4 regions of the Massilia sp. 9096 genome follow, and region 1 is predicted to be linked to each of the others. Evidence: predicted binding sites of a transcription regulator. Region 1 holds the regulator's gene; each other region holds the start of a gene.
What was found. The regulator sigma-54, encoded in region 1, starts transcription at its own class of promoters, with help from an activator protein. The targets are predictions, from matches to a motif close to TGGCANGNAANCTGCTTT.
Positions count from the first base shown of each region.

Region 2: a site for sigma-54 is predicted at 3,780-3,797, ahead of pepA (flocculation-associated PEP-CTERM protein PepA). Genes of this name have one in related genera too.
Region 3: a site for sigma-54 is predicted at 3,171-3,188, ahead of FA90_RS12915 (PEP-CTERM sorting domain-containing protein). Genes of this name have one in related genera too.
Region 4: a site for sigma-54 is predicted at 2,576-2,593, ahead of FA90_RS08165 (ethanolamine ammonia-lyase subunit EutB). Genes of this name have one in related genera too.

Region 1 is NZ_JQNN01000001.1:4,871,323-4,879,132, reverse strand. It holds gene rapZ (RNase adapter RapZ) at 1-143, shown strand, start outside; gene FA90_RS21185 (enoyl-CoA hydratase/isomerase family protein) at 182-1,279, opposite strand; gene hpf (ribosome hibernation-promoting factor, HPF/YfiA family) at 1,364-1,723, opposite strand; gene FA90_RS21175 (RNA polymerase factor sigma-54) at 1,787-3,277, opposite strand; gene lptB (LPS export ABC transporter ATP-binding protein) at 3,280-4,047, opposite strand; gene lptA (lipopolysaccharide transport periplasmic protein LptA) at 4,053-4,697, opposite strand; gene lptC (LPS export ABC transporter periplasmic protein LptC) at 4,724-5,347, opposite strand; gene FA90_RS21155 (HAD family hydrolase) at 5,359-5,892, opposite strand; gene FA90_RS21150 (SIS domain-containing protein) at 5,892-6,926, opposite strand; gene FA90_RS21145 (monovalent cation:proton antiporter family protein) at 7,003-7,810, shown strand, end outside.
Region 2 is NZ_JQNN01000001.1:2,906,508-2,914,317, forward strand. It holds gene FA90_RS12370 (bifunctional 2-polyprenyl-6-hydroxyphenol methylase/3-demethylubiquinol 3-O-methyltransferase UbiG) at 1-394, opposite strand, end outside; gene FA90_RS12375 (tryptophan--tRNA ligase) at 387-1,337, opposite strand; gene FA90_RS12380 (site-2 protease family protein) at 1,342-1,995, opposite strand; gene FA90_RS12385 (L-threonylcarbamoyladenylate synthase) at 2,071-2,694, opposite strand; gene FA90_RS12390 (3',5'-nucleoside bisphosphate phosphatase) at 2,749-3,582, opposite strand; gene pepA (flocculation-associated PEP-CTERM protein PepA) at 3,850-4,692, shown strand; gene FA90_RS12400 (alpha/beta fold hydrolase) at 4,742-5,617, opposite strand; gene FA90_RS12405 (gamma carbonic anhydrase family protein) at 5,778-6,302, shown strand; gene hslO (Hsp33 family molecular chaperone HslO) at 6,306-7,262, shown strand; gene FA90_RS12415 (hypothetical protein) at 7,309-7,497, shown strand; gene FA90_RS12420 (hypothetical protein) at 7,593-7,810, shown strand, end outside.
Region 3 is NZ_JQNN01000001.1:3,009,820-3,017,629, reverse strand. It holds gene eda (bifunctional 4-hydroxy-2-oxoglutarate aldolase/2-dehydro-3-deoxy-phosphogluconate aldolase) at 1-582, shown strand, start outside; gene FA90_RS12920 (Rhs element Vgr protein) at 726-1,325, shown strand; gene FA90_RS25685 (hypothetical protein) at 1,518-1,943, opposite strand; gene FA90_RS12915 (PEP-CTERM sorting domain-containing protein) at 2,143-3,120, opposite strand; gene FA90_RS12910 (hypothetical protein) at 3,296-3,760, opposite strand; gene FA90_RS12905 (hypothetical protein) at 3,985-4,488, shown strand; gene FA90_RS12900 (SDR family oxidoreductase) at 4,514-5,260, opposite strand; gene FA90_RS12895 (AraC family transcriptional regulator) at 5,358-6,329, shown strand; gene FA90_RS12890 (YeeE/YedE family protein) at 6,389-7,609, shown strand; gene FA90_RS12885 (glycoside hydrolase family 43 protein) at 7,621-7,810, opposite strand, start outside.
Region 4 is NZ_JQNN01000001.1:1,909,424-1,917,233, reverse strand. It holds gene FA90_RS08175 (putative zinc-binding metallopeptidase) at 1-198, opposite strand, end outside; gene eutC (ethanolamine ammonia-lyase subunit EutC) at 304-1,125, opposite strand; gene FA90_RS08165 (ethanolamine ammonia-lyase subunit EutB) at 1,150-2,541, opposite strand; gene FA90_RS08160 (OsmC domain/YcaO domain-containing protein) at 2,721-4,919, shown strand; gene ftsZ (cell division protein FtsZ) at 4,993-6,063, opposite strand; gene FA90_RS08150 (FadR/GntR family transcriptional regulator) at 6,646-7,368, opposite strand; gene FA90_RS08145 (L-lactate permease) at 7,574-7,810, shown strand, end outside.

The sequences.
Region 1 (7,810 bases):
TCAAGAAGGACAACCGCAGCTACCTGACGGTGGCGGTCGGCTGCACCGGCGGCCAGCACCGTTCGGTGTACATGGCGGAGCGGCTCGGGGCGTATTTCGGCGATACCGAGCGCGTGGTGGTCAGGCACCGCGAGCAGCCGTAAGGCCTCGCGCGGGACTGCGCGTCACGCGCGCGCGAGGATCACAGATGGCGCAGCGGATGCGCCCAGTCCGGCCACACCGGTTCGAAAAAGCGCGCCACCATGTCCGGCGTGACCGCATCCAGCGCCGGCGGATTCCAGGCAGGCCGGTTGTCCTTGTCGATCACCAGCGCGCGTACGCCTTCCAGCACTTCGCCGTGTTCGAAGTTGCGGCGCACCACCGAACGCTCCATGCGCAGGCAGTCGGCCACGCCCATGGCGGCGCCGCGTTCGAGCATCTCGTGGGTCACGCACATCATCAACGGCGAGCGCTGGCGCATCGCCTGCAGCGCCTGCTGCGCGAACGGATCGTCGTCGCCGGCCAGCGCGGCCATGATGGCGGACACCGATGCCGCGCCGAAGTGGCGGTCGATGACGCTGCGCGCGGCTTGCAGCTTGCTCGCGCCGGCCTGCTGCGCAAACGGTGCGGCAAAGTCGCGCATGGCCGCCGGCAGTTGCGCACCCGGGGTCGCCTCGATCAATGCGTGCAGCGCGCCCATCTGCTCACCCGGCACGAACGCGTCCGCCAACCCGACATACAGCGCATCCGCCGCGCCAATTGTCGCGCCCGTCACGCCCAGATACACCCCCAGCTTGCCCGGCGCATGCGACAGGAAGTGACTGCCGCCCACGTCCGGGAACAGCCCGATGTTCACCTCCGGCATCGCCATCTTGGTCCGCTCGGTCACGATGCGCAGTGCGCAGTCGGGGCCGCCTTGCGCGATGCCCATGCCGCCGCCCATGACGACGCCATCCATCAGCGCGATGTAGGGCTTGGGATAAAAATGGATCAGGTGATTGAGCGCGTATTCTTCGGTGAAGAAATCTTCGAGCAGCGCGCTGCCACCGCCCGGCGTGGCACGGCCGGCTTCGTAAAAGAAGCGGATGTCGCCGCCCGCGCACAGCGCTTTTTCGCTGCTGCTGGCGATGACGACCGCATCGACCGCAGGATCGTCGCGCCAGAGCAGCAGGGTCTGCGTCAGCGCACGCACCATGTCGAGCGACAGCGAATTGAGGGCCTTGGGCCGGTCGAGGGTAAAGGTGCCGGTGCCGTTGGCAATGCGGGTCTGCACGTGTTCGCGGGTAGCGTCTGCGCTCATGATGTCGGAGATGGTTGATCTAGCCGCATCATAAAACGAAAAGGGCGCCAGTGCGCCCTTCGTCATGCTGTGCTGCGGACGGCGTCAGGCCGTGGCGGCTGCACTGTCTCCTTCATCCAGCATGCGCTTGTGTCCGGTGTGACTATGATTCTGCAGCATCTGCTTGTATTTGACGACCTGCCTGTCCAGGCGGTCCATCAGCATGTCGATCGCGGCGTACAGGTCGTGCGCGGCGCTGGCGATATGCAGGATCTTTCCCGCCACCCGCAGATTGATCTCGGCCTTTTGGCGTTTGTCTTTTTCGGTGAGATTGTCGATGCAGAGGATGACGTGGGAATCGATCACTTGATCGAAATGGCGGGTGATGCGTTCGAGCTTGTTCTGTACGTATTCACGGATGGCTGGGGTGACATCGAGGTGATGGCCGCTGATGGTGAGATTCATACACACACTCCTTTGAAGATACGCTGCCGCAAGCGTGCGCAGGAGCGCAACAGGCAGCGTTTGTTACAAGGATTTGCGAAGGCTAACGGGCGGGATCTTGAGCGCCTCACGGTATTTGGCGACCGTGCGCCGCGCAATGACCATTCCCTGTTCCCCTAGCATCTCCGCGATCTTGCTGTCGGATAAAGGGTTCTTGGGGTCTTCTGCTCCTGTGAGTTGTACGATGAGAGCCCGGATGGCCGTCGATGATGCTTCGCCTCCCGCCTCGGTGGCAACGTGGCTCCCGAAGAAATACTTCAGCTCGAACATGCCGTGCGGGGTCAGCATGTATTTCTGCGTTGTGACGCGAGAAATTGTGCTCTCGTGTAAACCTAGTGTATCAGCTATCTCGCGTAAAACAAGGGGCCGCATGGCAACCGCGCCGTGCGAGAAAAAGTTGCGCTGCCGTTCGACGATGGCCTGGGCCACGCGCAGGATCGTGTCGAAACGCTGGCGCATGTTCTTGATGAGCCACTTGGCTTCCTGCAGCTGCGCGCTCATCTGGGTCTCGGATTTGCCCTGCTTGAGCGCCTGCGCATACAGGCTGTTCACGCGCAGGCGCGGCATCACTTCGGGATTCAATTGCACGCTCCAGCCATCCTTGGCGCGGCGCACGATCACGTCCGGCACCACGAAGTCCGACACGTCCGAAGCGAACGCGGCGCCCGGGTGCGGGTTGCAGCGGCGGATCACGGCCTGGGCTTCGCGCAGGTCCTCGTCGTCGCAGTCGAGCGCCTTTTTCAGCTTGTTGAATTCGCGCTGGGCGAACCAGCTCAGGTAGCGCTCGACGATGACCAGGGCCATGCGCCGCGTCACCAGCGGCACGCCCGGCATGCGGCGGATCTGCAGCGCCAGGCACTCGGCGGCGCTGCGCGCGCCCACGCCCGCCGGGTCGAGGCTCTGCACCATCGACAGCGCGGTGCGCAGTTCGTCGAACTCGATCTCGAGCTCTTCCGGCAGGCGCGCGTGGATGTCGTCCAGCGATTCCTCGAGGTAGCCGTTGTCGTCGAGCGCGTCGACGATCAGCTCGACCAGGGCGCAGTCGCGCGCCGCGGCGCAGGTCATGCGCACCTGCTCCATCAGGTGTTCGCGCAGCGAGACCGGGCTGGCCTCGAGCTGCGGACGGCCATCCTCTTCCTCGCCGCCGCCGCTCGACCGGCCGCCCTCGCCCCAGTCGCCGTCGTGCTCGGCGGCGTGCACGTCGTCGCCGCCTTCGTGGCCCTCGCCCTCGGCGTTCGCGGCCGGCGCGCTGTGCTCGTCGCTGCCGTTGGCGTTGGCCGGGCTGGGAGCCTCGCCCGGCGTGGCCGGGGCGTTGTTGATGGCGCCGTCGCCCAGCAGGCGCACCGAGCGGTCGAGCGGATCGTCGAGCCGTTCGAGCAGCGGATTATCACTCAGGACCTGCTCGATTTCCTGGTGCAGCTCGAGAGTGGACAGCTGCAGCAGGCGGATCGACTGCTGGAGTTGCGGCGTGAGCGCAAGATGCTGTGATGTCTTGAGTTGCAGCGTCTGTTTCATAACTACATTCTGAAGTGTTCACCCAGATACACGCGGCGTACCGATTCGTCGGCGATGATGTCGTCGGGCCGGCCGGAGGCCAGCACCGCACCCTGGTTGATGATGTAGGCGCGGTCGCAGATGCCGAGCGTCTCGCGCACGTTGTGGTCGGTGATCAGCACGCCGATCCCGCGCTCCTTCAGGAAGCGCACGATGCGCTGGATCTCGATCACGGCGATCGGGTCCACGCCCGCGAACGGCTCGTCCAGCAGCACGAAGCGCGGATCGGTCGCGAGCGCGCGCGCGATCTCGACGCGGCGCCGTTCGCCGCCCGACAGCGACAGCGCCGGGTTCTGGCGCAGCTTGTCGATCTGCAGCTCGCCCAGCAGCTGGTCGAGGCGCTCGTTGATGCGCGCCTTGGACAGCGGCTTGCCGTTCTCGCGCTGCAGCTCGAGCACCGCGCGGATGTTTTCCTCGACCGTCAGGCGGCGGAACACCGAGGCTTCCTGCGGCAGGTAGGACAGGCCCATCAGCGCGCGCCGGTGGATCGGCAGGCTGCTGATGTCGGCGCCGTTGACTTCGATGGTGCCGGCGTCCGACGGCACCAGGCCGACGATCATGTAGAACGACGTGGTCTTGCCGGCGCCGTTCGGGCCGAGCAGGCCGACCACCTCGCCGCACGCGACTTCGAGCGAAACGTCGCGCACCACCAGGCGCTTGCCGTAGCTTTTCTGGAGACCCTTGACGACCAGGGTGCTGCCGCACGCGATCGCGGCTGCGTCGTTGCGCACCTCCATCACTTGTTCCCTGCCGCTGCCGGTTGCGCCGCGGCGGGGGTGGCGGCCGGTGTGGCCGCGGGTGCGGCAGATGGGGCGCCAGGCGCCGCCGCCGGTGCGGGCGCTGCAGCGCCGGCCGGTGCGCGGTGCGGCTGCAGCGTCATGCTGCCGCGGCCATTGCCGACCTTGTTCTCGCCGTTGGCGTCGTTGCGGCCGACCAGGACTTCCTTGCGGTTGTCGTACGAGATGAATTCGCTGTCCATCTCCTGCGTTACTTTCGTGCCGTCGAGCTGCTTGATGACGGCCTTCGAGAACAGCTTGACCAGGTCGTTGCGCTCGTCGTACTCGATGCGCTGGGCCTGGCCTTCGTCCCACATGTTGGGGCCGTCGTCGCGGTGCTGGCGGAAGGTGGCCAGCTTGCCCGGCGCAGCGGTCAGGATGAAGGTGCGGTAGCCGTCCGGGGTCTCCTGCACTTCGGCCTTGTCCGACTTCAGGATCATGGTGCCGCGCGTGATGACCACGTTGCCGGTGGCGATGTAGTTCTGCGTGACCTGGTCGACGTGGGCATCGTTGTAGTCGATCTTGATCGGCTTGAGGGCGTCCGCTTTCTCGGCCGATGCGGCCAGCGGCAACAGGAAGATGGCGGCAGCGAGTATTTTTTTCATGGGTGCTTGTCCTCTCTAGTAGGGCTTCAGCGCTGCTGGCGCGGCGGGAAAGTGGCCGTGCCGCGGCCGCCCAGCTGGATCTGTTGGGTTGCGTTGTTGGCTACCATGCCGATGGCGTCGACCTTGGCGTCGCCCAGCGTCATGGTGATCGGCAGTTGGGTCTTGGCGATCTCGTCGTCCGTCAGCAGCGTCATGGCCTCGGTGCGGATGCGCAGCGGCTGCAGCGCGCCCATGCCCGGGCGCGCCGGTGCGCCGGGACGCTGGATGTCGACGTTGCCGGCCAGGTCGACCTGGTTCTGGTTCTGGTTCACGTTCGCGCGCTCGGCGGTCATGGTCATGTGCGGGCGCTCGACCGTCATGCTCACCACGATCGGCTTGTCGATCAGGGAGGTGTTGTCGGCCGGGTGGTGGGTCAGGCGGTCGCCGGTGATCACGTAGCGCGGCTGGCCGGTCTCGGTCATGCGCACGAAACTGAAGTTGTCGATGATGTAGTCGGGCTCGTTGCCCGCATCGATGTTCGGCCCCGACTGGTCGCCCTGCATCACCTGCAGCAGCCAGAAGCTGCCGAACGCGGCGAACACCCCGAGCAGCATCAGGGCCAGCAGCGGGCCGCGGTGCGCGGTGCGCTTGTTGCGAGTGTTCGTGGCCATGGCCTCCATCCTTATCCGAAATACGGCGCGAGCGCCTGTTCGTAGGTGCCCTGGGCGCGCATCACCATGTCGCAGACTTCGCGCACGGCGCCGCGTCCGCCCGGATTCCTGGTCACGTAATGCGCGCGGTACTGCACGTCCGGATGGCCGCTCGGCACCGTGACGGCAAAGCCGACGCGCGACAGCAGCGGCAGGTCGATCACGTCGTCGCCGATGTAGCCGCACTCCTCGGCCGTGACGCCGGTTTTCTCGAGCAGCTCGGCAAACGCGATGCGCTTGTCGTGCTGGCCCTGGAAGACGTGGGTGATGCCCAGGTCGGCCGCGCGCTTGATCACGATCGGCGAGGTACGCGCGCTGATGATCGCGGTCTGCACGCCGCTGCGATTGAGCAGCTGGATGCCCAGGCCGTCCAGCACGAAGAACGTCTTGGTGATCTCGCCGTTGGCGTCGTAGGTCAGGCTGCCGTCGGTGAGCACGCCGTCGACGTCGAAGATCATGACTTTGACGCGCGCCGCGCGCTGCATGTGTTCCAGTGGGACGCCCATCAGATCACCTTGGCGCGGGTCAGGTCGTGGATGTGCAGCGCGCCGACCAGCACGTCGTCGGCGTCCGTCACCAGCATCTGGTTGATGCGGAATTCTTCCATCACGGCGACGGCGTCGACCGCCAGCTGCTCGGGGTGGATGCGGCGCGGATTGGCGTGCATCACGTCGCGGATCACGACCCTGGAAAAGTCCTGGGCCTTTTCGATCAGGCGGCGCAGGTCGCCGTCGGTGAACACGCCGACCGGGCGTCCGGCCTCGTCGACGACGGCGGTCATGCCCATGCCCTTTTCCGAAATCTCGAGCAGGGCCTGGGTCAGCAATGCGTCGGGTTTGACCTTCGGCACCGCGGCGCCGCTGCGCATGACGTCGCGCACGTGCGTGAGCAGACGGCGCCCCAGGGCCCCACCCGGGTGCGACAGCGCGAAGTCTTCCGACTTGAAACCGCGCAGTTCGAGCAGCGCCACGGCCAGGGCATCGCCCAGCGCCAAGGTGACGGTGGTCGACGCCGTCGGCGCCAGGTTCAGCGGGCAGGCTTCCTTGTCGACCGCGACGTCGAGGTGCACGTCGGCCACCTGGGCCAGGCGCGAGTCGGGACGGCCGGTCATCGCGATCACCGGCACGCCCATGCGCTTGACGGCCGGGATCACGACCGCCAGCTCGCTGCTTTCGCCCGAATACGAGATGGCGATCAGGACGTCCTGGGGAGTGACCATGCCGAGGTCGCCATGCGCCGCTTCGGCCGGATGCAGGAACAGGGCCGGGGTGCCGGTCGAGGCCAGGGTTGCGGCGATCTTGCGCGCGACGTGGCCCGATTTGCCCATGCCCGACACCACCACGCGCCCCTGGCAGGCCAGCATCAGGGCGACCGCCTCGGGAACCGCATGCGCCACGCTGTCGTCGCGATCCAGGCGCTCGGCCAGTTTGCGGATCGCTTCGCCCTCGATCTCCAGGGCGTCGCGCGCAAGATCGAGCGCACGACGCGCCTGGGCCGCGTCAAAACTTGTCAACATTATTTTTTCATGGGTTACACTCATATTCAAAGTATAGCCGAATTAAGAAAGCAAAAAACTTGCCAGTCGAAACAAACCACATCTTGACAGACCGCGCTGAATGACCTCCGGCCTGGAATTAACCCTTTTATTGCTGGGCAGCGCAGTCCTCGGCGTGGTCGCCTTCCGCATGCTGCACCTGCCGCCGATGCTGGGCTACCTGGCGGTCGGCGTGCTGATCGGCCCGCATGCGCTGAACCTGGCCGACAACGGCGCCTCGACCCACGCGCTGGCCGAATTCGGCGTCGTGTTCCTGATGTTCTCGATCGGCCTGGAATTCTCGCTGCAGCAGCTGAAATCCATGCGCCGGCTGGTGTTCGGCCTGGGCCTGGCCCAGGTCCTCCTGACCATCGTCGCGACCGTACTGGTGTCCAGCCTCACGCGCTACCTGCCGCCGTCGCTGCACATCGGCTGGCAGGCCGCCCTCGCCCTCGGCGGCGCGCTGGCGATGTCCTCCACGGCGATCGTTTCCAAGCTGCTCACCGAGCGCCTGGAGCTCGAGAGCCAGCACGGGCGGCGCATCATCGGCATCCTGCTGTTCCAGGACCTGGCCGTGGTGCCGCTGCTGATCCTGATCCCGTCGCTGGCCAAACCGGCCGAGGAACTGGCGATGACGCTGGCCTGGGCCAGCATCAAGGCGGCCGGCGTGCTGGCGCTGTTGCTGTTCTTCGGCCAGAAGGTGATGCGCAAATGGTTCAACGTGGTGGCCAAGCGGCGCTCGCAGGAGCTGTTCATGCTCAACCTGCTGCTGGTGACGCTGGGCGCGGCCGCGATCACCGAGCACGCCGGCCTGTCGATGGCGCTCGGCGCTTTCGTCGCCGGCATGCTGATTTCGGAAACCCAGTACAAGCACCAGGTGGAAGAGGACA
Region 2 (7,810 bases), 2.0 Mb from region 1:
GGAAGGCCGGATTGGATGGTTTGCCGAAGACTTCGTTCCCCTGGCCGAAGGTTTCGTAGACCAGGACGCCACCCGGCGCGAGCGCGCGCGCGAGCCCCGCCATCAACGGCCGGTGCAGGTAGTTGGTGACGACGATGCCGGCAAAACGCCCATCCGCGAACGGCCAGGCCGCGCCGGGCGCTTCCAGGTCGTATTCGACGGTGGCGATGCCCTGCCCCGCGCCCTGGCGGACGCGCGCCAGCGCCTGCGGGTCGCGGTCGAGCGCGAGCACCGGGTGGCCCAGCGCGGCCAGCAGGCGCGCATGGCGTCCGCCGCCGCACGCCAGGTCGAGCGTCTCGCCGGGCGGCATGATGGGCGCGAAGCGCGCGACCCAGGCGGATGGTAAATCAACCATACGACAAGCCCATCGCCTCGCGCACGTCGCGCATGGTCTCCTGGGCCAGTTTACGCGCCTTGTCGCAGCCGTCGGCGACGATGGCGCGCACCAGCGACGGATCGTCCAGGTAGGGCTGGGCGCGTTCGCGCACCGGCGCCTGCTCGGCCAGCACGGCGTCGATCACCGGCTGCTTGCACTCCAGGCAGCCGATGCCGGCGCCGGTGCAGCCCTTGACCACCCAATCCTTCGTACTCGCGCCCGAATACACCTCGTGCAGCCGCCACACCGGGCATTTCAGAGGGTCGCCCGGGTCGGTGCGGTGCACGCGCGCCGGGTCGGTCGGCATGGTGCGGATCTTCCTGGTGACGCCGGCCGGGTCTTCGCGCAGCGCGATCGCATTGGCGTAGCTCTTGCTCATCTTGCGGCCGTCCAGGCCCGGCAGGCGCGACGCCTCGGCCAGCGTGACCTGCGGCTCGACCAGGATGATCTTGTGACCGCCCTCGAGGTAGCCGAACAGGCGCTCGCGGTCGATGTTCGACAGGCTGCCGGCGTCATCGAGCATGGCCTGGGCCTGCTCGAGTGCGGCGGCGTCACCTTCCTGGCGGTAGGCGGTGCGCAGCTCGGCGTACAGCCTGGCGCGCTTGCTGCCCAGCTTACTGACCGCGTCGAGCGCCTTTTGCTCGAAGTCCGGCTCCTTGCCGTACAGGTGATTGAAGCGGCGTGCGATCTCGCGCATCATCCCGATGCCGGCCGCCAGCCAGTCGACCACCATGTCCCAGGTGTGCTTCTCGATGATCGCCGGGCCGTCGTAATGCGTGGTCGGCGCGTGCCAGTCGGCCACGAAGAACAGGCAGGGCAGCTCCGACTGCATGCGGATCCAGTTCTTCAGCGCCCCATGGTAGTGACCGAGGTGCAGCAGCCCGGTCGGCCGCATGCCGGAAACGACGCGATCGGGATACATCGGCTCAGGTCAGCAGGAAGTTCAGCGGCGAGACGATCGCGTTCAGCAGCACTTCGCCGAGCACGCCGAAGATCGCCAGCCAGTAGCCGATCACGTGGGTCACGATCAGCACCAGCAGGATGATCAGGCCGTAGGGCTCGAGGCGCGCGTACTTGTAGGCGGCCTTGTGCGGCAGCAGGCTGAACACGACGCGTCCGCCGTCCATCGGCGGGATCGGCAGAAGGTTGAAGGCCATCAGCCACAGGTTGGTGGTAATGCCGGCCTGCGCCACCAGGGTCGGGAAGCGCTCGTTGACCTGGAAATGCTGCAGCAGGATGCCGAACACGGCCCAGATCACGGCCATCACGAAGTTGGCGGCCGGGCCGGACAGCGCGACCCAGGCCATGTCGCGCTTCGGGTTGCGCATCTGGCCGTAGTCGATCGGCAGCGGCTTGGCGTAGCCGAACACCGGCAGGCCCATCAGATAAAGCACCGCCGGAATGACGATCGTGCCGACCAGGTCGATGTGGGCGAGCGGATTGAAGGTGGTGCGGCCGGCGGCGTGGCCAGTGTTGTCTCCGAAGTGCCGTGCGACGAAGGCCTGGACGGCGTCGTGCATCGTGAGCGCGAAAATGATCGGAAGTGCGTAGACCGCGAGGTTGCGTATGAGTTCATCCATAAGCTGCGATTCTAGCAGAGCACGCGCCGCAAGCGCTCGCGGCGTTGGCGGCGTCCCTCTTTTTTACCGCCGGATCTACAAGCCGAACGCCGCCGGATCGCCGCGTCCCGCGCGCAGCAGCACCGGCTCCAGGCCGGTCAGGTCGACGATGGTGGTCGGCTCCAGCGTGCCGGCGCCGCCATCGATGATCAGGTCGATCTGCTTGCCGAGGCGCTCGCGCACCTCGTCCGGATCGGACAGCATGTGGTCGTCGCCGGGCAGCTGCAGCGTGGTGCCGATCAGCGGCTGGCCCAGCTCGCCCAAAAGCGCCAGCAGGATCGCGTTCTCGGGCACGCGGATGCCGATCGTCTTGCGCGACGGGTGCGACAGCCGGCGCGGCACCTCGTGGGTCGCGTCCAGGATGACGGTGTACGGCCCCGGCGTGCTGGCCTTGAGCAGGCGGTACTGGCGGTTGTCGACGCGCGCGTAGGTCGAGATTTCGGACAGGTCGCGCACCAGCAGCGTCAGATGGTGTTTCTCGTCGACGCCGCGGATCCGGCGCAGCTTCTCGACCGCGGATTTATCGTCGAGACGGCATACCAGCGCATACGCCGAATCGGTCGGGACCGCGACGATGCCGCCCGATTCGATGATCTGGGCGGCCTGGCGGATCAGGCGCGGCTGCGGGTTCTCGGGGTGGATTTCGAAAAATTGACTCATGGCGCGGAAATGCGGACGCGGTGGAGAAAGTTCAAGCCCAAGCTGGCGCCGCCTTCAGAACCAGTCATGCCACACCGGCGTCAGGCCGGCCGGCAGCGGCGGCAGCTTGTCGAATTCGACGCGCGCCTCGCCGGGGGCGTGGAAGTCGGTGCCGCGCGAGGCCATGAAACCGTAGCGGCGCGCGATCTCGGCATAGGTCGCGTACTGGTCCGGCGTGTGACTGCCGGTCACCACCTCGATGGTCTTGCCGCCCAGGCCGATGAATTCGTCGAAAAGCGCGCCTTCGGCGGTGCGGTCGAACGGATAGCGGCCCGGGTGGGCGATCACCGGGATGCCGCCGGCGCCCCGGATCCAGCCGACCGCATCGGCCAGCGTGGCCCAGCGGTGCGGCACGTAGCCCGGCTTGCCTTCGGTCAGGTATTTGCGGAAGACCTCGGACGTGCTGGCGCACATGCCGATCTCGCACAGGTAGCGCGCGAAGTGGGTGCGCGACAGCAGGTCCGGGTTGCCGACGTATTTGACAGCGCCCTCGTAGGCGTTCGGGATGCCGGCCTGCTCCAGCTGGCGCGCGATCTCGCGCCCGCGCGCGTCGCGCCCGTTGCGGGTGGCGGCCAGGCCCTGCACCAGGGCGGCGTTGTTCTCGTCGATCTGCAGGCCGACCACGTGCACGGTCTCGTTGGCCCAGGTGACGGAAATTTCGACACCCGCCACGAAGCGCATCCCCTGTTGGGCGGCGGCGGCGCGACCGGCGCCTATACCTTTGACTTCGTCATGGTCGGTGAGCGCCCAGACATCGACGCCGCCCTTGCGGGCATAAGCGGCCACGGCGGCCGGGGCGAGCACGCCGTCGGAGACGTTGGAATGGCAGTGGAGGTCGACTTTCATGATGAGCGGTGCGTGGTATCTGATTAGGCTGTGTGAGCGTTCATTGTACGCGGATCGCCAGGCTTGCGACGGGCTTGCCCAAGCTGCATCGATTGCCGTTCATATGTCCGCTGGCGCACTGTCGGCAGACTTTACATATGCACCCCGCATGAGACTGCGCAGTTTCAGCTTCTCTATTACTAACAATGAGTTACAGAACATGGCCCGGGAATTGCTTACTAAAAGTTTCGTAAAAAGACTTTTCCCACCGATCACTAAAGGAATACCGAAATGCGCGCAATCATCAAAACCCTGGTAGGCACTGCAATCACCGTGGCAGCCATGTCGGCCGCCCATGCAGATAGCCAGCTGTTCAACTGGAACCTGAACCTGCCGGGCGGGAATGCCGTCACCGGTATCAACCAGCTGGGCTTCAACGGCGACAGCTTCATCCAGAACAACGGCTTCGGCACCGGCGACAACTTCACCTTCACCGACAACGGCATCTTCAACATCACGACCAAGAACGCCGGTACGTCGATCACCAGCAACGGCCTGGGCGGCGGCCAGCTGACCGGCAACTACTTCGGCGGCACCGGTACCGGCAGCATCAGCAGCGGCCAGATCACGTTCAACGCCGGTGGCGAACTGGACATCTACTACAACCCGACCCAGACCTATGACGGCGCCGGCGCGACCGTGGCCAACCGTGACGGCGCCACCAGCGGCACGCTGATCGCCCGCTTCACCCAGGTCGCCGGTGGCGGCGGTGCGATCAATCCGGACGGCACCCCGAACAGCAACGGCCAGCTGACCCTGAATTTCGTGTCGAGCTATTTCGCACCGGGCGTGTTCACCGATGCCAACGGCAATGCGCTGATGTCCGGCTACACCATCGGCTTCGTGACCGCCAACGCGTCGCAAGACCTGGGCAACGCCTCGAGCGCCACCGCCCGCGAAGCGCTGAGCGGTTCGGCTGACACCATGAACGCCCCGCCGGCCTACTTCTACGTCAACAACGGCGGCCAGCTGAAGCTGAACACCAGCACCAGCGCCGTGCCGGAACCGGCATCGCTGGCGATCTTCGGCGCCGGCCTGATGGGCCTGGCCTTCCTGCGTCGCCGCAAGTCGTAATTGCGCGGCTGCGTCAGCGGCATGAAAAAACCGGCTTCGGCCGGTTTTTTTACGCCAAAAATTCCTCGATCATCTGCGCCAGCAATTCCGGCTGGTCGTGATGCAGCATATGCCCCGCCTGCGGCATCATCTTCGGCGTGACGTGGGCGATCTGCGCCAGGCGGCGGTCGACCTCCGCGCGCGCCTGCTCTTTCGGCCCCATCCAGCGCCACATATCGGTGTGCTCGGCTTCGATCCACAATACCGGCGCGACGATCTTGCGCCAGCAGGCCAGCACCTCTTCCGCCTGGTACAGCAGGGGCCCGGTCATCTTGTGGGCCGGGTCGCCCAGGATTTCCCAGAGTCCCTCGCCATTGCGCGCCGCCCAGTGCCCGGCCAGGAACGCCGCGCGCGCGTTGGACAGGCGCGGATTGGTCTTCTGCAGGCGCGCCGCCACCTCGTCCAGGCTGGCATACCCGCGCATCGCCGGCGGCAGCTTGACCTCGTCGAGCCATTTGGCATAACGTCCCGGCGCCTGCTCGGGTTGGGTGGCCGGCAGCCCGAAGCCTTCCAGGTTGATCAGCCTGGCAATACGGCCGGGGCGCACGCCCGCATACACGCTGACGATGTTGCCGCCCATGCTATGGCCGAGCAGATTGACCGGCGCCCGCGGCGAATAATGGTCGAGGATGGCTTCCAGGTCGGCGAAATAATCCGGGAACCAGTAAGTGTCGCTGCCGGAGCGCTCGGACAGGCCGAAACCGCGCCAGTCCGGCGCGATCACGTGCCAGTCGCCCCGCAAGGCGTCGACCACGAACTGGAACGAGGCCGACATGTCCATCCAGCCATGCGCCATGAACAGCTTGGGCGCGTCCTCCCGGCCCCAGTGGCGCACGTGCAGGCGCAAGCCGCGGATGTCGAGGAATTCGGAGCGGGACGGGGTCATGGCGGCCTCAAAATAGTACGGTCGTTCAGATTATAGCCCAAGCTTGATTTCGCGCGGTGCATCCCCATCTGCCGGGCTTGCCGGACGATGGCGGGCGCAGGGCGTACAATGTCGGCGTTTGCAAATCACCCTTCAACCCTTCCCTTTAGCGAGCACATCCATGGCGATTTACCAGTTGGGCGATGACGCGCCTGAAATCGACGCCTCGGCTTACGTTGCCGAGTCGGCCAACCTGATCGGCAAGGTGACGATCGAGGCCGGCGGCTCGGTCTGGTTCGGGGTGACGATCCGCGGCGATAACGAGCGCATCACGATCGGCGAAAACAGCAACGTGCAGGAAGGCACGGTCATGCACACCGACATGGGTTACCCGCTCGTGATCGGCAAGAACGTGACCATCGGCCACCAGGCGATGCTGCATGGCTGCACGGTCGGCGACGGCGCGCTGATCGGCATCCAGGCCGTGGTGCTGAATGGCGCCAGGATCGGCAAGGGTTGCCTGGTCGGCGCCGGCGCCGTGGTCACCGAGGGCAAGGAATTCCCGGACAATTCGCTGATCCTGGGCGCGCCGGCCAAGGTCGTGCGCACGCTGACGGAACAGGATGCACAGCGCCTGCTCGCCAGCGCCGCCGGTTATGCGGCGCGCGGGCAGCGCTACAAGACGGATCTCAAGAAAATCGGATAAAGAATGACGACTGACACCAGCAAGGACATCCTCCAGAAATTCATCTTCGACAACGCCGCCGTGCGCGGCGAGCTGATCGAAGTCTCCAACGCATGGCGCGAAATCCAGTCGCGCCATGCCTACCCGAAGGCGGTGCGCAACCTGCTGGGCGAGATGGTCGCCGCGGCCGCGCTGCTGTCGGCCAACCTGAAGTTCAACGGCTCGATCATCATGCAGATCCATGGCGACGGCCCGGTCAAGCTGCTGGTGGTCGAATGCGACGCCAGCCTGCGCCTGCGCGCCACCGCCAAGCTGGGCGAAAACGTGCAGATCGCCGACGACGCGTCGCCGGAGCAGCTGCTCAACCAGAACGGCCGCGGCCGCTTCGTGATCACGCTCGACCCGCAGGACAAGGTCCCGGGCCAGCAGCCCTACCAGGGCGTGGTGCCGCTGGTCGGCGACGACATGGCGACCATCATCGAGAACTACATGCTGCGCTCGGAGCAGATGGACACCCGGCTGTGGCTTGCGGCCGACGAGAACGTCGCGCGCGGCCTGCTGCTGCAAAAGCTGCCGCGCAACAGCAGCATCGAAGGCCAGGTCGCCCAGGCCACCGAGGAAGAAGACCTCGAGACCTGGACCCGCGCCACCATGCTCGGCCAGACCCTCAAGCGCGAAGAAATGCTCAGCACCGACGTGCAGACCCTGCTCAAGCGCCTGTTCTGGGAAGAGACGATCCGCGTGTTCGATCCGCTGCATCCGGAGTTCCATTGCACCTGCTCGCGCGAAAAGGTCGGCAACATGCTCAAGATGCTGGGCAAGCCGGAAGTCGACGAGGCCCTGGCCGAACTCGGCCGCCTCGACATCAACTGCGACTTCTGCGGCAAGCATTACGGCTTCGACGCGGTCGACTGCGCCCAGCTGTTCGCCTCCGGGCTGTCGGCCGACGCGGTGGCGCAGGCTTCCAGCGTCAAGCACTGAGTCAAGCACCAGGCGAGCACGCCCATGCGCGACGGCGGAGCGCTGGATGGACAACGGCGTGGATGGCCATGTCAGCAACGTCCATGACGACAGCGACGTCGACACGGCGGTGAACCGTTTCCTGATCGAGCGGGGCGTGCCCGGTATCCGCGTCTGCGTCGACCGCAAGAGCAAGCGCCCGGTACCGATCCCGGACCGGACGCGCGCCCTGCTGGCGCGCTTGCAGGCGGCGTGACGGTGGCGCTGCAGCCACACATGCATATCCATTTTTTGTTGCCTTAAAGACTATCTGCTCGGCATACTGGTCCGGTCCCCCTACCGGAGCCCGCCATGCCGATTCCGCGCCTCGTTCTCCCCCTCGCCGTTGCCCTCGTCTTCGCCGGTTTGGCCGCCGCCAGCCAGGCCGCGGTCCAGAACATCGACGTCGGCACCCCGCTGGCGCGTTTCGGCCTGCTCAAGCCGGGCACCCACCGCTACCTGCGCTACCTGAAGACCGGCGAGGCCACCCAGCCGATCGACATCTGGACGCGCGAGATCCGCTTCGAGCC
Region 3 (7,810 bases), 1.9 Mb from region 1:
ATCGCGATCGACGAACCGGAGCACGCCGTTCCCCTGGCCAAGGCCCTGGTCGCCGGCGGCATCCGCGTGCTCGAGGTGACCCTGCGCACCAGGCACGGCCTGCAGGCGATCCGCGACATGGCGCAAGTCGAAGGCGCGATCGTCGGCGTCGGCACGCTGACCCAGCCGGAAGAATTCGCCCAGGCGCGCGACGCCGGCGCGGTGTTCGGCGTGTCGCCGGGATTGACCGCCGCGCTGATCCAGGCGGCCAAGTCGAGTGGCTTGCCGCTGCTGCCGGGCTGCATGACCCCGTCCGAAGTGATGGTCGCGCGCGAAGCCGGCTTCAAGCAGCTGAAACTGTTCCCGGCGGTGCCGGCGGGTGGCGTCGGCATGCTCAAGGCGATCGCCGGCCCGCTGCCGGACGTGACCTTCTGCCCGACCGGCGGCATCTCGATCGAGACCGCGCCGCAATTCCTGGCGCTGAAGAACGTGGCTTGCGTGGGCGGCTCCTGGCTGACCCCGGCGGACGCCATGAAGAATGGCGACTGGGACCTGATCACCGAGCTGGCCAGGTCGGCGGCTGCGCTGCGCAAGCCGGCCTGAGGTCCTTGCAAGGTCTCGCCTGGCGCGTAGCTTAACGGCAGGCGGGACGAAGAGGGTGGCGCTGCCGTTCGGCGCCGCCGCCTGCACACGGCATGACGCGGCCTTGCCGGGCTGTTTTGCTGTCGCTGTTGTACGATCCACGCATGGACAAGGACATCAAAGCATGGGCGCCGGCATATCGTGATGGCCAGCGTTACGGATCACATCGTTCGCGCGCGCTGACGCGCAGCGAAATCACGATGGCAACGCTGCTGTTCGGCCAATCCATCGACTACGGGCGGGTCCGCATCCATGCGCGCCGCTACATCCCATTTCAACCGAAGAACTGCTGCATGACGCCGAACGGCAGCATGTACTTTCACCATTCATGTTTTCTCCCGGATTACACGCGCGGCGATCCGCCGGTCGTGCATTGGTTCCTGCATGAGATAGTGCATGTGTGGCAGCATCAACTGGGGTATGCGGTACGCCTGCGCGGAGCGGTGCGGATCGGGCTGTCCTACGACTACGAGCTGGCGCCGGGCAAGACGCTGGCAGACTTCAACATGGAAGCGCAGGGCGATCTGCTGGCCGATTACTTTGTGCTCAAGCACCTGAATTCGTCGCGATCCATGCGCCAGCGGCGTTACGCGCACAGCCTGCATCTATATGAAGAGGTGCTGGCGGACTTTCTTGGCGATCCGGCCAGCGTGGAGAATCTGCCGCGCGATTACGGGCGCTGGCCACTGCTTCTCAAACTGTAGCGTTTCATATGCCTTTAGCGCCGCCTTGCTTCTCGCGTAATCTGCGACGAAGCCGGGCATTATCGGCCACGACGCCGACAAGAACGACAGTCGTCAATATGCACGCCGCATCGTTCCCCAAATAGTGCCAGAATGCCCAAGCGAACAAGGAAACTCCAGCGCCCGTAACGAGCAACAGTACGAAGTCTTTCATTAACGCACCTTGCATTGCTTGTAACAGGTGCGATCTGACATTGTCGGATCGTAGAGTCCGGGCATTCGAAGCAGAAGCGATGTAAGCCATGGGCGCTTTAACTTCCATTTGGATGCCTCTAGCAGCACATCCGCCAGCGAAGTGCCGCTGCTTAATGTTCGGCCTGTCGCAACTGCAAGGCTACCGATCAGTGCTCCGGCGTAATAGGCAGCGCCTAATGATCCCATCACAGTCAGTTTCTCCAGTTTGGTGCCCGCTCCCACCATTTCCATCACAGTCACTTTCGTCCCGAACTTGTCAATGTAGGCAAGGATCGCACTGATTGTCGAGATAGCAAGTGCTTGCGTTCCGTAGAGGCTTTCCGGTGGTGGGGTGAGCCCGAGACCTTCCATATTTTCTTTGAAGTATTTATAGAATTCCGACATGCTTTGCCTCCGTTGACGTTGAACGGCAATTCTTGCCTGGCTGCTTAGGGCATGCTTGGGAGGGGGCAGGACGTAGGGTCGAGCAAGATCAACCCGCCTGTTCCAGCATTTATACGTCGAAAGTTTTTGGGAGCGATTGGGCGACTTAACAAAGGAAAGGCCGGAACTTGGCTCGAAGCCATCGCCCGGCCCGGCAGCATCAACGCTGCGACTGCTTGCGCCGGCGCGCCACGACCATCAGCCCGCCCACCGTCAGGAACATCAAGGCCATGTTCGGCTCGGGAACCTGTTCCGAAGCCAGCTGTGCCGATGCGTAGCCCTGCAGCGCCGCCGCGGTCGAGCTGTCGATGCCGAGATCGCGTGCGACGCTGTCGCCGGCGCCCAGCAAAGCAGGATCGAGTCCGGTGACGCTGCCGAAGATCGTCAACGCTTCCAGATAATAGCCGTACGGGCTGGCGTGGTAGTTTTCCGGCGCCCACAGGTCGATCTGGCCGGCACCGATGCCGTCATATGGGTTGGCGTCGGCCAGGCCGCCGTCGATTGCGCGGTTCCAGGCCTGGCCTACCGGAATCACGCCGTTGATGAGATTGGAGGCGGCGTCGGCGGCGTTGTAGCCGTTGCGCACGTCCAATGCCATCTGTTCGATCGGCTTGCCGAGCCACGGGCTGTTGGTTTTATAGGTCAGGTCGGCGCGCGACCAGGTCGAGGTCAGCATGACGTCGACGTTCGGGTTGATGTCGTGGAAGGCTTGCGCGAGCAATCCGGAATACTTGATGAGCGTCGACGGATCGCCCGGCTTGGACGCGTCCAGCGTGCTGTAGCTCTGCAGCAGCACCTTGTCGTAGGAGCCGAGAACAGTGTTGAGCTTGTTGTTGTAGTGATAATCGACACCGACGCCGGGCACCGTTTCCAGGCTGACGTCGTAATGCAGTCCCGCCTCCACCGTCATGGCCTTGAACAAGGCTGGCACGCCACCGATGCCCGAGTGGTTCAAGTCATTGACCGTGCCCGGCTGGTAATTCTGGACGATGGGTGCGGCGCCTGCCGGTTCACCGTAGGTATAACTGTTGCCGATGAACAGAATGGTGGTGGCTGAAACGGGGGCCGCTTGCGCTGCCAGCGCGAGCGCGCCAAGGACCGCGGCGCTCGTCTTGAGCAGGCGGGAAGAAATATGCATGGTTGTCTCCGGTTGGGTGTGTCCCGGGCATGGCTCGGGTGTCCAACACGAAAGCAAGCGCTATGCCATTTGGGTAGCCGCCCGGGTATCAGATCATGATCTTCATTTGAATACCTGCCAGCATAACGTTGAATGTAAGATTTATCGACATTCAAAGATGATTTTCGGTAACAAATCAGTCGCGCGTGGCCAGCGCCACGATCGCCGCGCCGGCCGCGACGATGAGGGCGTCTTCGATCAGGCCGCTGCGGGTCTGACCGATGCGCGCCATGGCCTGCTTGCGTGCGGCGAGCGTCAGGTAGGCCAGCGGCACGGCGGTGGCCACGGCCACGGCGGCGCCTTCTTTTTCCTCGCCCTCGGGCGCCAGGGCGGCGCCGGCGATCGCGGCGCTCATCACGCGTGCGAGCAGGCCGAGGGCGACCGTGCGGTCGGGCGCACTCTTCATCTTGTCGCCGAACAGTTCACCCACGCCCATGGCGAGTGCGCCGTATTTGAAGACGGGGCGGTCGAGCAGGGCGAGCGTGCCCGGGGTGTCGCGGCCGGCCAGGCGCGCCGTGGCGATCGTGGCCATTGGCGTCATCGAGCGGGCGCTGGCGACGGCGCCGATCAGGATGGAAGGAAGCAGGCTGCGCAGGTTCATCGTCGATCTCGTATAGACATGTGGATGAGCCCAGCTTACCAAAGGCGGCGCCGGCGCGCCGCACGGGTCAGCCTGGCATGGCCCAGGCCGGCGCCGGCGCCGGAAAAGGGCGGAGCGGCGCCGGACACGCTGCACGCTTGCAAGCTCGACCTTGCGCGTACTCAACAGCCACCCCACGCACCATCGTAGGCTTTGCCTTGCGTTTTTTCATACACGAGGCAGCCATGCACACCCGAGACCCGAGCGGCATCATGCTGGCAACGCTGTTGACGGCGATCCTGATGGCCGCCGTGCGGCCGGCCCAGGCCCGGGTCGGCCAAGCCGAGGTACGCGAAGGGCCGCGCGGCGGACCGTGCTTCACGATCAGTCCGCGCGAGGAGCGTCTCGGCACGTCCGACTTTCAGGCCGTGAGCGTGTCGGACGGGCGGCGCCAGCTGTGGACGATGCGCATGCCGCCCGGGCGCAGCTTCCCGCTCAGCTTTTCGATGTGCGTGCCCTACGGCGGCCGCGTGGCCGCGCTGCCGCGCAGCGCATCGGCGGCGCTGGAAGCGGGCCGCGTCTACACCCTGCACATCGACGCGCGTCCGCGCAGCCACGCCGCGGCGCCCAGCTACGAGGCGCGCTTTTGCCTGGCGCGCCAGCGCGACGGCAGCCTGCTGGTGCACCAGATCGTCAGCAGCGACCGCGAAAGCCACCGGCTGTACGGCTGCCTGCCACCCGAAGAATGACGGGCGCATGCCGCACCCGGGGTGATCAGAGCGAGGCCGCCAGCGCCTCGGCATCGGCGCCGGCCGGGATGCGCATCGGCGCGTTCGGATCGGTCACCGCGCGCCACACCGCCTCCGCCACGTCGGCGGCCTGCGTCAGCGGCCCGGTGTGGCCGCGCATGGCGCCGAACACCGCGTCGAGCATCGGCCGGTAGGCTTCCGGCATCTCGCCTTGCATGCGCGGGCCGGCGTTCTGGCCGAAGTTGGTCGTCGGCGCCATCCCCGGCAGCACCAGGCGCGCGCGGATGCCCAGCGGCGCCAGCTCGAGCGCGAGCGACTCCGTGAATGCGTTCACGGCCGCCTTGCTGGCCGTGTACACCGACAGCAGCTGCAGGGGTTTCAGGGTCACGGTCGAGGTCACGTTGACGATCGCGCCGGCGCCGCGCGCGCGCATGGCCGGCAGCACGGCCTGGGTCAGTGCAATGGTACCGAGCGTGTTGGTCTCGAACACCGCGCGCGTGGTCGCCATCGGCGTGGCTTCGAGCGGGTACAGCATGCCGATGCCGGCATTGTTGACCAGCGCGTCGATCGGGCCGGCGGCTTGCACGGCGGCGGCGATGCTGGCCTCGCTGCCGACGTCGAGCGCCAGCACGCGCAGGCGTTCGGACGCCGGCAGCAGGTCGGTGCGCGGCGTGCGCATGGTGGCGACGACGTTCCAGCCGCGTTCCAGGAACAGGCGCGCGGTCTCGAGACCGAAGCCGGACGAGCAGCCGGTGATCAATACGGTTTGCATGATGGGACTCCTTGTAGAGGGTGTAACGGAACGATAGCCGAGCCGCGCCGGACGGGCTACAATCGGAAGTCCGAGAAAATTTCGCGAGAGTCCAGAGATGAATCCACAGACGCATCCAGAGACGAATCCGGCGACGATCGATCCGCTGGCCGAAGTCGTCGGCTTGCTGCAGCCGGCGGTGCGCTTCACCAAGATCGTCGGCGCGGCCGGACGCTGGGGCGTGCGCCGCCCCGACACCGGCCAGCCTTCGTATTGCGCGGTGCTCGCAGGGCAGTGCCGCATGACGCTGCAGGGCGAGGCCCCGCTGCTGCTGCAGCCCGGCGACTTCGTGCTGGTGCCGGCCACGCGCGAGTTCTCGATGGCGAGCCTGGAAACGCCGGGCGAGCGCGATTTCGCCACCCCGCCGTCGTTTCCCCGCCCCGGCGAAGCGCGCCTGGGCGACCACGACGCGCCGGTCGACGTGCGCTTCCTGATCGGCCACTGCGTGTTCGATGCGCCCGACGCGGCACTGCTGGTGTCGCTGCTGCCGCGTTACGTGCACGTGCGCGGCGAGGCGCGCCTGGCGACCCTGGTGGCGCTGCTCGACGACGAGGCCAGATCGGACCGGCCGGCGCGCGAGGTCGTGATGGCGCGCCTGCTCGAGGTGCTGCTGATCGAGGCGCTGCGTTCGAACAGCGAGACCGGCGCTTCGCCCGGCCTGGTGCGCGGCCTGCTTGACGCGCGCCTGGCCGCGGCCCTGCGCCGCATCCACGAGGCGCCGGCGCGCGCCTGGACCGTGGCCGAGCTGGCGCAGGAAGCGGCGCTGTCGCGCTCGGCCTTTTTCGAGCGCTTTGCGCGCGCGGTCGGGGTGGCGCCGATGGAGTACCTGCTGGCCTGGCGCATGGCGCTGGCCAAGGACTTGCTGCGGCGCGGCGGCTGCGCCATCGCGCAGGTGGCCGAGCGGGTCGGCTACAGCTCGGCCAGCACCTTCAGCGTGGCGTTCGCGCGCCATATCGGCGTCCCCCCCGCGCGCTACGCGAATGCGACGCGCGCGGGCGCGGAGCCGGTCGCGCAGGCGGCGTCTGCATGAAACCTGAAAAAGCGCGAAAATACGCGTTTACGTGTCATCTCGATAGGCTTCGATTCATCATGTCAAACACTGCTACCTTGCCGGTTCGTCCGCGCGTCGACATCAACCCGACGCCGCTGGGCGTGTCGCTGCTGCTCATCGTGCTCGGCGCGCTGTATCTCGCGCAGGCGGTGAGCGCGCGCCAGGCCGCCCTGTACGTGGTCGGCGCGCTGCTCGGCGTCGCGCTGTACCACGCCGCCTTCGGCTTCACCTCGTCCTGGCGCGTGTTCATCGCCGACGGCCGCGGCGCCGGCCTGCGCGCGCAGATGATCATGCTGGCGGTCGGCGTGGCGCTGTTCTTCCCGGCGCTGGCCGCCGGCACGCTGTTCGGCGCGCCGGTCAACGGCCTGGTGTCGCCGGCCGGCACCTCGGTCATCGTCGGCGCCTTCATCTTCGGCGTCGGCATGCAGCTGGGCGGCGGCTGCGCCTCCGGCACGCTGTACACGGTCGGCGGCGGCAGCACGCGCATGCTGGTCACGCTGGCCTCGTTCGTGGTCGGCTCGCTGATCGGCACCGCGCACATGCCGTTCTGGACCTCGATGCCGCAGCTGCAGCCGATCTCGCTGGTCAAGACGCTGGGCTGGGCGCCGGCGCTGCTGCTGAACTGGGCCGTGTTCGCGCTGATCGCGTTCGTCACCGTCGTGGTCGAGAAGCGCCGCCACGGCCGCCTGGTGGCGCCGGAATTGACCACGGCGTCGACGGCGCGCTGGCTGCGCGGCCCGTGGCCGATGGTGGCCGGCGCGCTGGCGCTGGTGCTGCTCAACTTCGCCACGCTGGCGCTGTCGGGCCGTCCGTGGGGCGTGACCTCGGCGTTCGCGCTGTGGGGCGCCAAGGCGGCGTCCTCGATCGGCATCGACGTCGCCGGCTGGACCTACTGGTCGACCAAGGCCAATGCCGCCGCGCTGGCGGCGCCGGTGTCGCACGACGTGACCTCGGTGATGGACGTCGGCATCGTGCTGGGCGCGATGGCCGCGGCGGCGCTGGCCGGCCGCTACGCGCCGAAGTGGCGCGTGCCGCTGCGTTCGCTGCTTGCGGCCGTGGTCGGCGGCCTGATGCTCGGCTACGGCGCGCGCCTGGCCTACGGCTGCAACATCGGCGCCTACTTCAGCGGCATCGTCTCGGGCAGCCTGCACGGCTGGCTGTGGCTGGTCGCCGCCTTCGTCGGCAACGTGCTGGGCACGCGCCTGCGTCCGCTGTTCGGGCTGGAAGTCGAGCGGGTGGTGCAGCAGACTGGCTGCTGACCTGTTTTAATTCAAGGCGTGGCCGCCAGCGGATGCGGCGCCACGCCTTGCGTCGTCAATTTCACCGGCTTGATCGTGCCGTCGGGGTTGAACTCGAGCTTCTCGATGGCCAGCTGGCGGTGGTTGCCGTCCTTGTCGCCGAGCGGGTGGCGGTGGTAGGCGATCACCCAGTCGTCGCTCCCCGGCAGCTGGAGCACCGAA
Region 4 (7,810 bases), 3.0 Mb from region 1:
GACGTAATTGCCGCACTTTTTGTACAGTTTGCCCGCGTCGTTGCGGTGCAGGCTGCGCCATTGGCCGGTGTCGGTTTCCTCGAAGGCGTTGATGCTGCGCGTCGCAGGCTGATAGCCCAGCGTGCTCTGGCAATTGAAGCAGAGGGTGTTTTCGAAAAATATTTGCTGTGAACACTTGTCGCAGTGAAACGTTTTCATGGTAGACCGAGAATGAGTTAAGTTGTGATGACAATCTAACAGTAAATCGACGCGCGCTACGCTCGTGTCAGACAACGCCTCATGCGCCCAGCTGCGCAGCGATCATCACAGCAAAAACCGCGGCCCTCCGCCCGCCAGCGCCTCCTCGCCGTCGGCCTCGTCCTTGAGCTGGACGCCGGTCAATTGGCGCCTGTGCGCCTCGCCCAGCAGCACATGCAGCTTGCGCGCCGCATCCTCGATGCCCAGCCCGGCCGGCCTGACGTTCGATATGCAGTTGCGCCGTTCGTCGGTCAGGCCCACGCTCGGCGCCCAGGTGATGTACAGCCCCATGCTGTCGGGCGAACTCAGGCCGGGCCGCTCGCCGATCAGGACCACCGCCAGTCTGGCGCCCAGCAGTTCGCCGACCTCGTCGCCGACCGCGACGCGGCCTTGCTCGACGATGCACAGGGGCGCCAGCGTCCACGCCGGATCCAGCCGTGGCCGCAGGGCCTGCAGCAAGGGCGCGGCGTGTTGCGCGACCGCGCGGCCGGACAGGCCATCGACGAGCACGACAGCCAGGTCGCAAGGCCGTACGGACAGGGGTTCGCCGCGCAGGGCGCGGAGACGCTCGCGCGACGGCGCATCCAGCCGGCGCCCGAGATCCGGGCGCTGCAGATAAACGTTGCGCTCGGGCGCGGCGCTGTGCAGCACGAGCGGCGCCGGCAAGCCCGGTAGTCCCGGCCATGCCTGCTGCAGCGACGCGGCCAGCGCCGCGGCGTCGAGCGGCTCGTGCACGGCGTCGCGCGCGCGCGCATGGGCCAGCTGGAAGGCGAGCTGGTCGTGCGTGCGCTGGCTGATGCCGGTGTGTCCGAGGCCGATGCGCGCGCTGGTGAAGCGGCGCAAGCCCTGCCAGGGGTCCGGCTGCGCTTCGGGGCTGATGTCTTTCATCGGCTCTCCTGCATGGGCTCTTTTTCAGGGCAGCTGCGACAGCGCACGCTGGAACGGGGCCGGCAGCGCGCGGCCCAGGGTGGCCGCTTCGTCGCCGCTGAAGATGCCCATGTCGCGCAGCCAGGCGTGGAACTCCGGCGCCGGGCGCAAGCCGAGCGCGCGGCGGGCGTAAAGGGCATCGTGGAAGGACGTGGTCTGGTAGTTGAGCATGATGTCGTCCGCGCCGGGCACGCCCATGACGAAGGTGCAGCCGGCGGCGCCCAGCATCGTCAAGAGCACGTCCATGTCGTCCTGGTCCGCTTCGGCGTGGTTGGTGTAGCACACGTCGACGCCCATCGGCAGGCCGAGCAGCTTGGCGCAGAAGTGGTCTTCCAGGCCGGCGCGGATGATCTGCTTGCCGTCGTACAGGTATTCCGGGCCGATGAAGCCGACAACGGAATTGACCAGCAAGGGCTTGAAGGCGCGCGCCACCGCGTAGGCACGCGCTTCGCAGGTCTGCTGGTCGAGGCCATGGTTGGCGTTGCTCGACAGCGCGCTGCCCTGGCCGGTCTCGAAATACATGACGTTCCCGCCCAGCGTGCCGCGGCGCAGCGAGAGGGCGGCGTCGTGGGCCTCGAGCAGCAGCGCCAGGTCGATGCCGAAGCTGGCGTTGGCCGCCTGGGTCCCGGCGATCGACTGGAACACGAGGTCGACCGGCGCGCCCCGTTCGATCGCGGCCAAGGTGTTGGTGACGTGGGTGAGCACGCAGGACTGGGTTGGAATGGCGTAGCGCCGGATGACGTCGTCGAGCATGCGCACCAGCTCCACCACCCGCGGCACGTTGTCGGTGGCCGGGTTGATGCCGATGACGGCGTCGCCGCTGCCATACATCAGGCCGTCGAACAGGCTGGCGGCGATGCCGGAGGGGTCGTCGAGCGGGTGATTCGGCTGCAGCCGCGTCGACAGGGTGCCGGGCAAGCCGATCGTATTGCGAAAGCGCGTGACCACGCGGCACTTGCGCGCGACCAGCACCAGGTCCTGGATGCGCATGATCTTCGATACCGCGGCCGCCATCTCTGGCGTGAGGCCCGGGGCAACGCGCGCGAGGGCCACGTCGTCCGCCTCGTCGCCCAGCAGCCAGTCGCGCAAACCACCGACGGTCAGGTGGCGGATCGGCGCGAATGCCGCCGCATCGTGGCCGTCGACGATCAGGCGCGTCACCTCGTCCGAGTCGTAGGGCACCACGACCTCGTTCAGGAAGGTCGTGAGCGGCAGGTCGGCCAGGGCCATCTGCGCCGCCACACGCTCCTCGCTACTGCCTGCCGCCACGCCGGCCAGGTCGTCGCCCGAGCGCGCGGGCGAGGCCTTGGCCAGCAGCTCGCGCAGGCCGGCGAAGGTGTAGGTGCGGGGGCCGACAAGATGGGTGATCTGGCTCATGGCGAGATTCGCTCCGGCTGCGCAAGAAGTGTGGGTCGGAGAAATCGTGCCACAGTTTCCCCGATTGTTGTGCACGACGAATCGAACCGTCGGATCGGCGCCGCAATGTCTTCTATCCCCCACGCCTGAAACCACGGATAATGACGCCCAACACATAAGGCATTCATTCAGAACACTCCATGGAAATCAAGGTCAACTTCCTCGACAAGCTGCGTCTCGAGGCGAAATTCGACGACTTCACGGTGATCGCCGACCAGCCGATCCGCTACAAGGGCGATGGCTCGGCGCCGGGCCCGTTCGACTACTTCCTGGCCTCGTCGGCGCTGTGCGCGGCCTATTTCGTGAAGTTGTATTGTAATACGCGCAATATCCCGACCGAGAATATCAGGCTGTCGCAAAATAATATCGTCGACCCGGAAAACCGCTACAAGCAGATCTTCAAGATCCAGGTCGAGCTGCCGGCCGATATCTCGGACAAGGACCGCCAGGGCATCCTGCGCTCGATCGAGCGCTGCACCGTCAAAAAAGTGGTGCAGCAGGGTCCCGAATTCGTCATCGAAGAAGTCGAGAACCTCGACGCCGATGCGCAAGCGCTGCTGACCGTGCAGCCGGCCGGCGCGGCCGCGACTTATATTCCGGGCAAGGACTTGCCGCTCGAGCAGACCATCGCCAACATGTCGAGCCTGCTGGCCGAGCTGGGCATCAAGATCGAAATCGCGTCGTGGCGCAATATCGTGCCGAACGTGTGGTCGCTGCACATCCGCGATGCCCATTCGCCGATGTGCTTCACCAACGGCAAGGGTGCGACCAAGGAAAGTGCGCTGGCATCCAGCCTGGGCGAATACATCGAACGCATCAGCAACAACCACTTCTATGCCGGCGCGTATTGGGGCGAAGAGATCGCCAACGCCGATTTCGTCCATTATCCGAACGAGCGCTGGTTCCAGCCGGGCCCTGACGATACGCTTCCGCCGGAAATCCTCGACGCGTATTGCCTCGACATCTACGATCCGGACGGCGAACTGCGCGGCTCGCACCTGTTCGACACCAACTCCGGCAATACGACGCGGGGCATCGTGTCGCTCCCCTATACGCGCCAGTCCGATGGCGAGACCGTGTATTTCCCGTCCAACCTGATCGAAAACCTCTACGCCAGCAATGGCATGAGCGCCGGGAACACGCTGGCCGAAGCGCAGGTGCAATGCCTGTCCGAGATTTTCGAGCGCGCGGTCAAGCGCGAAATCCTCGAAGGGGAGCTTGCCTTGCCCGACGTGCCGCAGGAAGTGCTGGCCAAATACCCGGGCATCGTGGCCGGCATCCAGGGCCTGGAAGAGCAGGGCTTTCCGGTGCTGGTCAAGGATGCCTCGCTGGGCGGGGAGTATCCGGTGATGTGCGTGACGCTGATGAATCCGCGCACCGGCGGCGTGTTCGCCTCGTTCGGCGCCCATCCGAGTTTCGAGGTGGCGCTGGAACGCAGCCTGACCGAATTGCTGCAGGGGCGCAGTTTCGAGGGCTTGAACGACCTGCCGCGGCCTACGTTCGAAAGCAATGCGGTGACCGAGCCGTACAACTTCGTCGAGCATTTCATCGATTCGAGCGGCATCGTCTCGTGGCGATTCTTCAGCGCCAAATCGGATTACGATTTCGTCGAATGGGATTTCTCCGGCGAAGGCGAGGATTCGAATGCGCAGGAAGCCGCGACGCTGCTCGGCATCCTGGCGGAACTGGGCAAGGAAGTGTACGTCGCGGTGCACGATGAATTGGGCGCGACCGCATGCCGCATGCTGGTGCCGGGGTACTCGGAAATCTATCCGGTCGAAGACCTGGTATGGGACAACACCAACAAGGCATTGCTGTTCCGCGAAGATATCCTGAACCTGCACCGCCTGGACGACTCGCAGCTGGAAGGCTTGCTCGAGCGCCTGGAAAACAATGAGCTGGACGAATACTCCGACATCGCCACGCTGATCGGCATCGAATTCGACGAGAACACGGAATGGGGCCAGCTGACGGTGCTGGAGTTGCGCCTGCTGATCAATTTGGCGTTGCAGAAATTCGAAGAGGCGCAGGAACTGGTCGGCGCCTTCCTGCAATACAACGACAACAGCGTCGAGCGCGGCCTGTTCTACCAGGCCTTGGATGCGGTGCTGGAAGCGGTGCTCGACGACGAGCTGGAGCTGGATGATTACGTCGTCAATTTCCGCCGCATGTTCGGCAATCCGCGCATGGATGCGGTGCTCGGTTCGGTCGATGGCAGCGTGCGCTTTTACGGTCTGACGCCGACCAGCGTGAAGCTGGAAGGCCTGGAGCGCCACGAGCGCCTGCTCGACAGCTATCGCAAACTGCACAAGGCGCGCGCGAAGCGCTCGGCCAAGTAAGACCGGGAGAGGGTTGGAGGCCGCCGATCGCCACGCGCGATCGGCGGCCTTTTGTTTGCGCTGGCGCGCCGCGCTAGGAACCGGATTGGCGCGACGCCGGCCGCACCGTCATCGGCGACGCGCCCTGGCGCAGCACCGAGTGCGGCTGGGTGAGCGGGCGCGTCATCGGCGAGCGTCGGCCGACGGCGAAGTCGCTGGGCCGGTTCAAGCCGGTGGCGACCACGGTCACGCGCATGGCGTCGCCGAGCGACTCGTCGAAGACCGCGCCGAACTTGATGATGGCGTCGTCGCTGGTCTGCGTGCAGATCGTGTTCATCACGTCCTTGGTTTCGCGCAGTTTGAGCGTGTCTTCGGAGGCGGCGATGTTGACCAGCACCCCGCGCGCGGCGCGCAGGTTCGAGCCGTCCAGCAGCGGACAGGCGATGGCCTCTTCGGCCGCCTTGACGGCGCGGTCGTCGCCGGTGTGCTGGGCCGAACCCATCATCGCCATGCCGGTCTGGCGCATCACCGTGCGCACGTCTTCGAAGTCGACGTTGACCATCCCGGGCACGGTGATGATTTCCGCGATGCCGGTGACCGCCTTGCAGAGCACCTCGTCGGCGGCGGCGAAGGCCTGCTTTTGCGTGACGTCCTCGCCCAGGACTTCTTCCAGGCGGCTGTTCAGGACGATGACCAGCGAGTCGACGCAGCGCGCCAGCGTGGCGATGCCTTCTTCCGCCACGCGCATGCGGCGCGGGCCTTCGAAGGCGAATGGCTTGGAGACCACGCCGACGGTCAGGATGCCGAGTTCGCGCGCGACTTCGGCCACCACCGGCGCGGCGCCGGTGCCGGTGCCGCCGCCCATGCCGGCGGTGAGGAACACCATGTCGGCGCCCTTGAGCGCATCGGCGATCGCGGTCCGTTCGGAGATGGCGGCTTCGCGCCCGACCACCGGGTCGCTGCCCGCGCCAAGACCGCTGGCGCCGAGCTGGATGCGTTTTTCGGTCGCGGTGTTCGACAGCGCCTGCGCGTCGGTATTGGCGCACATGAATTCGAAGGACGACAGTCCGGCGGAGGCCATATGGCTGACGGCATTGCCGCCGGCGCCGCCCACGCCGATGATTTTGATGACCGTCTCCGGTTGGGGAACTTTAGATTCGGACAAGGAAGACTCCGTGTGAAGAAATAGCGATCGGCTCGCCGTGACGTTGCCGAACCAAGCAATGGCTGGTGCCTAGCCATTTAGATTACTTGCTGAGATGCGCACGCGAAAGGTTAGAAACGTTACATTCGCAAACAATTGTAATAACGCGTGCAATCCTCGCAAAAGCCTGCATACCAAAAGTAGATGGCCTGTGCGGCGCTTCGCATGCCCGGCTCAGCGAGCCATTCGCCCAAACATAGCACGCTATAGCCGGCTTGACGCATGCGGGCGGCATCGCGGAAAGATCGATGGCGGTCCGGTGCAATCGAGCGCCTGATCCGCTGGACGACATGAGATGGAATATGGGTGGGCAAAAAAAAACCCGCTCAGGGAGCGGGTTGAATCTATCCTTTTGAGGAGAATAGAGGAGACGGGTTGAGTATGCTGTGGCGCGCCGGATCGGTCCAATGGTTGTTCGTGATGCCTGCGATTCAGCAAACACATGACTCTTATCTTGTGCCGTGCGCCGCTAACCTGCACATCGGCCGCTGGGCATGGTGAATCCGTCGCAAGTGGGCCATGTGGCCGAACCAGACGCAGCGTTCAGCCCGGTTCGCCATCGCGTGAAAGCTTGCTGCGCAGATAGTCGATATGGGCTTGCATCGCCGTGCGCGCCTCTTCCGGACGGCCTTCGCAAATCGCTTCGCAGATCGTGCGGTGTTGCAGCAGCAGCAGGTCGGACAGCGAGCGGTCGATCTCGCGCAAGGCGTCGACGTTCAGAATGATGTGCTCGCGCAGCATCTTGGTGATGCTGTTGTGCAAGTGCAGGAACATGCTGTTGCCCGAGGCGACCGCGATCGCTTCGTGCAGTTCGACGTCGATGCGCGACTCGCTGGCGACATCGCCGATCCGGCGTGCATGCTCCAGTCTTTCCATCGCATCCAGGATACGCACGCGGTCGCCGTCGCTGCGGCGCAGTGCCGCGAAATAGGCGGTGGCGCCCTCGAGCACGCGGCGAAACTCCAGCATGTCCTCGCGCCGCGCCGGGCTGCTCGACATCAGCTGCGCCCAGGGGGAGGGCGTGGCGCCGCCGGTGCGCAGGCGATCGGACACGAAGATGCCGCTGCGCGGCCTGATGTGGATCAGGCCGCGCGCTTCCATCTGCTGGATCGCTTCGCGCACCGTGTTGCGCGATACCCCGTACCGCTGCGCCAGTTCGCGCTCCGACGCCAACTGGCCGTTGGCCGGCACGCTGCCGTCGAGCAGTGTCTCTTCCAGTGTGCGGATCAGTTGCGCCACCCGGCCGCGCTGTTGGCTGTTCGGCATTCGCATCTCCATGTGCTCTGGCCCAACCAGTTTGTCATCGCACGAGAATAGCGTAAATATCTGGAAACTTAAATAAAAAATAAAACCGGAGACCGCCATCGCATCGCGCCCGTGCCATCTTTTTCGGGCCCACCGTGCGCCGGCGAGTGGTCGCGTCCTCCAAAGCCTGCCGACAGACTTGTTCCATAAAAAAGAGGAGACGCACATGGTATGGCAACAGATTTACGATCCATTCGGCAGCATGCTGACATCGAGCCTGCTCGCCGCGGTACCGGTGGTGGTGATGCTGGTCGCGCTGGGTTTCCTGCACATCAAAGCCCACGTGGCCGCCGGCCTCGGCCTGGTGGCGGCGCTGTTCGTGGCCGTGTTCGCGTACAGCATGCCGGCCGCGATGGCGGGCAAGGCGGCGCTGCTGGGCGGCTTCACGGGTCTGTTGCCGATC